DNA from 2 places in the Actinoallomurus acanthiterrae genome. Region 1 is predicted to be linked to the other one. Evidence: riboswitches for the same ligand, from Rfam matches in the RefSeq annotation. Region 1 holds a riboswitch; the other holds the start of a gene.
The links. A riboswitch is a leader RNA that binds a small molecule or an ion and turns the genes downstream of it on or off. The one in region 1 is predicted to bind glycine.
Positions count from the first base shown of each region.

Region 2: another riboswitch for glycine. It lies ahead of gcvP (aminomethyl-transferring glycine dehydrogenase); the one in region 1 lies ahead of gcvT (glycine cleavage system aminomethyltransferase GcvT).

Region 1 is NZ_BAAHCO010000001.1:2,329,592-2,333,796, reverse strand. It holds gene ACYVF7_RS11520 (alginate lyase family protein) at 1-662, opposite strand, end outside; gene ACYVF7_RS11515 (glycoside hydrolase family 6 protein) at 855-1,871, opposite strand; glycine riboswitch at 2,098-2,195, shown strand; gene gcvT (glycine cleavage system aminomethyltransferase GcvT) at 2,361-3,467, shown strand; gene gcvH (glycine cleavage system protein GcvH) at 3,464-3,850, shown strand; gene ACYVF7_RS11500 (serine hydroxymethyltransferase) at 3,847-4,205, shown strand, end outside.
Region 2 is NZ_BAAHCO010000001.1:5,615,983-5,620,187, forward strand. It holds gene ACYVF7_RS26595 (ABC transporter permease) at 1-315, shown strand, start outside; gene ACYVF7_RS26600 (SCO6745 family protein) at 463-1,350, opposite strand; glycine riboswitch at 1,465-1,561, shown strand; gene gcvP (aminomethyl-transferring glycine dehydrogenase) at 1,722-4,205, shown strand, end outside.

The DNA of each region.
Region 1 (4,205 bases):
TCCGTCATGATCAGTTCCCAGTTGCCGTTGGTGCCGTTCGGCCTGCCCTTGATCACGGTGGGCAGGTAGACGGTGCGCAGCATCGTCGCGAAGCGCTTCTCCTGCGCCCACGTGCCCGTGTAGGTGTGCTTGATCAGCTCGCCGGCGCGCGCGAAGGACGCGCCGGACCAGCCGGTCTGCAGCGGGGCGTTGTGGTTCGTGTGCTCCTTGATGACGGCCGACCAGGCGTCCATGATCTGGATCGCCTTCTTGGCGTACCGGTCGTCGCGGGAGATGTACCAGATCAGCGCGTCGGTGTAGGCGGCGAGGGCGTCCTCGCGTTCGTCGGAGCAGCCGTGGTTCGGGTTGGACCCCGAGCCGCACTCGACGTTGGCGCGCGGCTTCGGCGTCCGGGACAGCGACCCGTACGCGCTCGCGCGCATGGTGTCGTACGCCTTCGTCCACGGCTGGGCGCCGGCCTTGACCTTCGCCCGGGCGAAGTCGAGCTGGGAACGCCCGACCAGGACGCCCGGGTGCTGGAAGGCGGCCTGGGTGTTCGCGACCGGTACGGCGCCGGTCCGTGCCGACGGTGTGCCGCGGGAGGTCAGCACGGTGAGGGCCGCGACCGCCAGCGTGATCGCCACGCCGGTCAGGAGCCAGGCCCGGGTGCGCGTGCGCGCCATGAGATTCCTCTCGGGGGGCTAAAGGATCTTGGGGTGCGGGCCATGCAACCGGCGTGGTGGACCACCGTCAATCGGATCGCGGAAAAAAGGTTAATAAACCTCCCTATCAATACGATTCGTAATCAGGCGCCTCCGACGCGTCGGCGGAGCGGCGGAACGCCCTGTTCCGCCGCTCCGCCGAGGGCCGGGTCGTCAGGACCCGTTGATCAGGTGCATGGCGAGGTCGGGGCTGAACTGGCCGGCCGGGATGCCCTCGCCGAGCCCGCAGGATCCGTCGGAGTCGCCGGGGTCCTTCACCCACAGCAGCATCTCGGCCCCGCCGCCGACCTGGGGCGTGACGCCGAGCTTGCGGCCGGCCGGGTTGCACCACTCCCCGTTCTTCGAGCCGTTGCCGTTACGGCTGGTGTCGACGATGAACGGGACCTTGCTCGACAGCGAGGCGTTCACCGCCGCGCCGTAGGACGCCGACTCGTCGGTGGTGTAGTAGTTCGAGACGTTGACGGCGAAGCCCCGGACGTTGTGCACGCCGGCGGACTCCAGCCGCTGGGCCATGGTGGCCGGGGCGATCCACTTGGCGTTGCCGGCGTCGAGGTACGCCCAGGTGTTCGGCGCCTTGGCCTTGAACTGCTCGGTGGCGAACTTCAGCAGGTTCAGGCGGAACTCCCGGTCCGAGTCGGCCGGCAGGCAGTCGAGCTGGGCGAGGGCGTCCGGTTCGATGACCACGACGGCGGGCCGTGTTCCGATCGCGCCGGCGAAGGCCGAGATCCACCCCTCGTACTTGTCCTTGTCCGAACCGCCCTTGGACTCGCCCGAGCAGTCCCGGCCCGGGATGTTGTACGCCACGAGGACGGGCAGCTTGTCGGCGGCGTCGGCGGCGCCGACATAGTTCGAGACCGCCGTCCCGATGTCGCTGATCCAGTCGCCGAACCAGCCCGCCGTCGGCTTGTCGGCGATCGCCGACTTGATCTGCGCGGCGCGCGCGTCGCCGGGGTTGTCCCGTACCCACTTGGCGGAGTTGGAGTCCGGGTCGACGTAGAAGCCGCTGGTCATGTCGATCGGGCTGCCGGCCGCGGCGGCGGGCGCCGCGGCGCGGGCCGCGACGGTGCCCGCCGGCTGACCGGGCGAGCAGGCCCCGGTCAGGCCGATGACGGCCGCGGCGCCGAGCGCGGCCAAGCCGGTGATCCGCCGAGAGGTCCTTGAGTGGGCCATGGAGCTCCTCACGCTCGATGCGATGGTGAAAGCCGTTGCCCCCGCCGTCGCGCCCTCCCCCGCCGGCGCTAGATGATCAACGTAATTCGCGATCTTCAGAGCCTGCCCGGGGTTCCACGGGAATTGAGCCGGAAGTCCCGGTCCGCCGCCCGGTGGGCTCGCGGTACGCGACCTGCGGCGGCACCGTTTCCCGGACGCTCCCGCACTGCTAGCCTGGCCATGCCGTTGATCCCGCACGGGAGAGCGACCTCGCCGCCAGCGAGGTACGCCGAAGGAGCAACTCCTCCCCGGAACCTCTCAGGCCACAGGAACCGTGCGGACCAGGCGACCTCTGGAAAGCGGAGCGACGCTCCCGCCGAAGGTGCAAGCCCCCGATCGGGGGTGAAGCTCTCAGGCACCGATGACAGAGGGGGAGGGCACCGCGACCGCATTTCGCGCGCCAATGGGAGGATGGGATCCCGGCCGCCCGCGTGATAGGAGCCTGCCCCGATGTCCACGCCGGACGCCAAGAGAACACCGTTGCACGAGGTCCACGCCGAGCTCGGAGCCACGATCACCGAGTTCGCCGGCTATCTCATGCCGCTGCGCTACGGGAGCGAGACCACCGAGCACCAGGCCGTCCGCACCAGTGCGGGGCTCTTCGACCTGTCCCACATGGGAGAGATCTTCGTCACCGGCCCGCAGGCCGGGGCCGCCCTCGACCACGCGCTGATCGGGCACCTGTCCGTGCTCGCCGTCGGCCGGGCGCGCTACACGATGATCGTCGATCCGGCCGGGGGCGTCCTCGACGATCTGATCGTCTACCGGCTCGCCGCGGAGACCTACATGGTGGTCGCGAACGCCGCCAACGCCGCGACCGTCCGAGCCGAGCTCACCAAGCGGGCGAGCGGGTTCGAGAAGGCCACCGTCGACGACCGCTCCGACGCGTACGCGCTCATCGCCGTGCAGGGCCCGAAGGCCCAGGCCATCCTGGAGAAGCTCACCGACGCCGCGCTCGCCGACCTGAAGTACTACGCGATCCTGCCGGGGAAGGTCGCCGGGATCGACGCGCTGATCGGCCGCACGGGGTACACCGGCGAGGACGGCTTCGAGCTGTTCGTCTCGGCGGGTGACGCCGTGGCCGTCTGGCGCGCCGTCACGGAGGCCGGCGGCGACGACCTGCGGCCCGCCGGGCTGTCCGCGCGCGACACCCTGCGGCTGGAGGCGGGCATGCCGCTGTACGGCAACGAGCTGACCGCCGAGACCACGCCGTACGACGCCGGACTCGGCCGTACCGTCAAGCTGGAGAAGCCCGGGGGCTTCGTCGGGCGCGCCGCGCTGGCCGCGCGCGCCGACACCCCGCCCGCGCGCACCCTCGTCGGGCTCGTCGCACGGGGGCGCCGGGTGCCGCGCCATGGGTACGACATCGTGACGCCGGACGGCACGCCCTGCGGTGTGGTGACCAGTGGTGCGCCGTCCCCGACACTGGGCAAACCCATCGCCATGGCCTACATCGACGCGGACCACGCCGAGGACACCGACCTCGCCGTGGACATCCGCGGTAAACACGAGCCGGTCGACAAGGTAGCGCTGCCGTTCTACAGGAGGACTTCGTGAGCACTGTTCCCGAGACGCTTTCCTACACCCAGGAACACGAGTGGATCACCGCGCCGTCCGACGGTGTGGTGACCGTCGGCATCACGGCGTACGCCGCCGACGCGCTCGGTGACATCGTCTATGTGTCGCTGCCGCAGGAGGGCGCCTCCGTCGAGGCGGGAGAGCCGTGCGGCGAGGCCGAGTCGACCAAGTCGGTGAGCGACATCTATGCGCCCGTCACCGGCGAGGTCGTCGCGGTCAACACCGCCCTTGACGAGGACCCGGCCGTGATCAACTCCGACCCGTACGGCGAGGGATGGCTGTTCCGGGTGCGCACCGGTGACGACCCGGCCGACCTGCTCGACGCGCAGGCCTACGCGAAGCTCATCGAGGAGGCGTCATGAGCCTTGCCAACCTGCCCCTTTCCGAGCTCGATCCGGAGGTCGCGTCCGCGATCACGGACGAGCTGCGCCGCCAGCAGTCCACGCTGGAGATGATCGCCTCGGAGAACTTCGCGCCGATCGGCGTCCTCGAGGCGCAGGGCTCGGTGATGACCAACAAGTACGCGGAGGGGTACCCGGGCCGCCGCTACTACGGCGGATGCGAGTACGTCGACGTCACCGAACAGCTGGCGATCGACAGGGCCAAGGAGCTGTTCGGCGCGGAGCACGCCAACGTGCAGCCGCATTCGGGCGCACAGGCCAACATCGCGGTCTACTTCGCGCTGCTGGAGCCGGGCGACACGATCCTCGGCCTGGA
Region 2 (4,205 bases), 3.3 Mb from region 1:
CTGCTCGGACTGCTGCTCAAGGAGGAGACGCTGGACAAGCTCGTCCCGCTGATCTTCCCGATCACGATGGTGTCCAACTCGTTCGTGCCGACCGCGGGAATGCCGGCGTGGCTGCGCGCCATCGCCGACTGGAACCCGGTCAGCGCGATCGTCGCGGCGTGCCGTGATCTGTTCGGCAGCCCCGGCGTGGTCGGGAACGCTCACCTCGTGTGGCCGCTCCGACACCCGGTGGCCGCGAGCCTGCTGTGGTCGGCCGTTCTACTGCTCGTCTTCGTCCCGGCGGCGGTACACCGGTACCGCACGGTGAACCGCTGACGGCCGCCCCGCCCCGGACTGGACCGGCCGCGGTCGCCCTGCCCCGGACTGGTCGCGGTCGCTCCGCCCCGGACCGGCCACGGCCGTCCCGCCCCGGCCGCTCCGCCGCGGACTGGTCGCGGCCGCCCTGCCCCGGGCCGGCCGAGGTCAGGACGGTGCCGGGCCCGTGCCTGCGCCCTGGTCGTCGGCACCGTGGCCGGACCGGAGCATGGCCATCGCGTTCGGGAAGGGCACGGCGCCGGCCTCGACGAGCCGCCGCGCGAGCGGGCGGAGGAGGCCGGCCAGCCGGGCCGCGCCGTCCCGGCCGAGGGCGTCCAGCGGCGGGCGGGCGAGCCGGTCGGTGGTGTCCTCGATCGCGCGCCGGTCCGCGCGGCCCTCGGTGGTGAGGGCGCCGTCCGCGTCGAGGAGGCCCCGGTCCCGCAGCCGGTCGCCTGCGGCCGTCCACTCCTGTTCGGTCCAGCCCCGGAACTCGCGCTGCTCGGGCGGGGTGAGGCCGAGGGCGCCCGCGACGACGTTCGCCTCGCAGCCGTCGAGCCCGCCGGTGAGCAGGGCGGCGACGTGCCCGTCCCCGCGGAACTCCCGGAGCGCGGTGACGGCGTGCCACAGCGCCAGGTGCGGCTCGGCCGGCCGGGGCAGAGCGGCGTGCGCGGCGAACAGGACGCGGCCCGGGGCCGGCGCCGCCTCCGCCGCCTGCCCCGCCAGGGCCGCGGCCTCCGCGACGTCGGCCGAGTCCACCAGGTCGCCGAGCAGGCGGCGCAGGGACCGGTCCACGACGGCCGTCCGGGCGGCCAGGACGGTCTCGGGCGAGGAGTAGCGCCAGGCGTCGGGGATCGCGCGGGCGACCATGCGCGGCGCGAAGTTGTAGAACGCGGCCGTGACCACCTCGGGGGAGGGCGCGCCCAGGGCCGCCGACCGGGAGGCGAAGTAGCCCATCCAGAAGCCCTTGAGGCCCGCGTCGGCGTACGCCGCCTTGGCTTCGGGCGCGAAGTAGACGAACGCGTGACAACACTCGATCAGCCGCCAGGTCTCGTCCATCGGCCCCTCCTCGTCGCCGCCGGGCCGCCCATCGTCGCACGGGGCGACGTACTGATCTTCGGGGAGCCGGGACCGTGGCGAGGGGCGAAGCCTCCGGTAGGGTGGAACCGCCGTCGACCTCGTACGGGAGAGACTTCGCACAGTGTGGTGCGGGGCGCCGAAGGAGCAACCCTCCCCGGAACCTCTCAGGCAAAAGGACCGTACGAGTTAGGCACCTCTGGAAAGCAGGCCGGCGATCCACGCCAGACCTCACCGAAGGTGCAAGCCGCGCTCCGGCGCGGTGAAGCTCTCAGGTTCACTGACAGAGGGGGAGACCGGCCACCGGCCTGCCCGGTGGTGGTTGCGCATCCATCGCACCAGGAGGCTCCCCAATGACCGAGGTCCCCTTCGCCGATCGGCACATCGGGCCGTCGCGCGGCGACCGCGCCGAGATGGCCAAGGCCGTCGGCTTTCCGACCGTCCAGGCCCTCGTCGACGCCGCCGTGCCCACGGTGATCCGCACCGACCGCCCACTGGATCTGCCTCCGGCGCTCACCGAGGTGCGGGCGCTGGCCCGGCTGCGTGAGCTGGCCTCGGAGAACCAGGTCCTCACCTCGATGATCGGTCTGGGCTACCACGGCACGGTCACGCCCGGGGTGATCCTCCGGAACGTCCTGGAGAACCCTGGCTGGTACACCGCCTACACGCCGTACCAGCCGGAGATCTCCCAGGGCCGTCTCGAGGCGCTGCTGAACTTCCAGACCGTCGTGAGCGACCTGACGGGCCTGCCGGTCGCGAACGCCTCCCTGCTCGACGAGGGCACCGCGGCAGCCGAGGCGATGACCCTCGCGCACCGGGCTTCAAAGGCCGGGGACACCTTCCTGATCGACGCCGACGCGCTGCCGCAGACGATCGAGGTCATCCGCACGCGGGCGCTGCCGCTCGGCATCGACGTCGTCGTCGCCGACCTGTCCGGGGGCCTGCCGGACGGTGAGTTCTTCGGCGTCCTGCTGCAGTACCCCGGTGCGAGCGGTGCCGTGCGGGACCTGTCGGCCGTGACGGATGGCGCCCACGAGCGCGGCGCGCAGGTCGTCGTGTCAGCCGACCTGCTGGCCCTGACGCTGCTCACGCCGCCGGGGGAGTTCGGCGCCGACATCGCGGTCGGGACGTCGCAGCGGTTCGGCGTGCCGTACGGCTTCGGCGGCCCGCACGCCGGCGACATGGCCGTGCGCGAGGGCCTGCAGCGGCAGATGCCCGGCCGCCTCGTCGGCGTGTCCGTCGACGTGGACGGCGACCCGGCCTACCGCCTGGCGCTGCAGACGCGCGAGCAGCACATCCGCCGCGAGAAGGCCACGAGCAACATCTGCACCGCTCAGGTGCTGCTGGCCGTGATGGCGAGCATGTACGCCGTCTACCACGGCCCGGAGGGGCTCCGGGGCATCGCCGAGCGGGTCCACGAGCAGGCCGTGCGCATCGCGGGCGGCCTCGCCGCGGTCGGCGCCGAGATCGTCCACGAGACCTTCTTCGACACCGTTCTCGCCCGCGTCCCCGGCCGCGCCGAGGAGGTCGTACGGCGGGCGCGCGAGCTCGGGATCAACCTGCGGCTCGTCGACGCCGACCACGTGGGGATCGCCTGCGACGAGACCACGACGGACGAGCACGTCACCGCGGTGTGGCGGGCGTTCGGCCTGGCCGACAACGAGGCCCTGTCCGTCCACGCGGGGGCCGCGCTGCCGCCGGCCGTCCGCCGGGAGAGCGGCTACCTGACGCACCCGGTCTTCCACGCGCACCGCTCGGAGACGGCGATGCTGCGGTACCTGCGCCGCCTGCAGGACAAGGACATCGCGCTGGACCGCTCGATGATCCCGCTGGGCTCGTGCACGATGAAGCTCAACGCGACCACCGAGATGGAGCCCATCACCTGGCCGGAGTTCGCGCAGATCCACCCGTTCGCGCCGCTGGAGCAGGCGCGCGGATACGTCCGGCTGATCGAGGAGCTGGAGACCTGGCTCGCGGAGATCACCGGGTACGCCAAGGTCTCGGTGCAGCCGAACGCCGGCTCCCAGGGCGAGCTGGCCGGCCTGCTCGCCGTGCACGGCTACCACGCCGCCCGCGGCGAGGGCCACCGGAACGTCTGCCTCATCCCGTCCTCGGCGCACGGCACCAACGCCGCCAGCGCGGTCATGGCCGGGATGCGCGTGGTCGTGGTCAAGAGCACCGACCACGGCGACATCGACCTCGACGACCTGCACGCCAAGATCGACAAGCACCGCGACCAGCTCGCCGCGATCATGATCACGTACCCCTCGACGCACGGTATCTACGAGGAGACCATCACCGACGTCTGCAAGAGCGTGCACGACGCCGGCGGGCAGGTGTACGTCGACGGCGCCAACCTCAACGCCCTGGTCGGCCTTGCCCGGCTCGGGGAGTTCGGCTCGGACGTCTCACACCTGAACCTGCACAAGACCTTCTGCATCCCGCACGGCGGCGGCGGTCCCGGCGTCGGCCCGGTGGGGGTGCGCGAGCACCTGGTGCCGTTCCTGCCCAACCACCCGCTGCGCCCGGAGGCGGGCCCGGAGACGGGCAGCGGCCCGATCTCCGCCGCGCCGTGGGGCTCGGCGGGCATCCTGCCGATCTCCTGGACCTACATCGCGATGATGGGCGCCGACGGGCTGCGCGCGGCGACGGAGACGGCGGTGCTGGCCGCCAACTACGTCGCCAAGCGCCTGTCCGACCACTACCCGGTGCTCTACACCGGCCGGGGCGGCCTGGTCGCGCACGAGTGCATCATCGACCTCCGCAGGATCGCCAAGGACACGAAGATCACGGCGGAGGACGTCGCCAAGCGGCTCATCGACTACGGCCTGCACGCG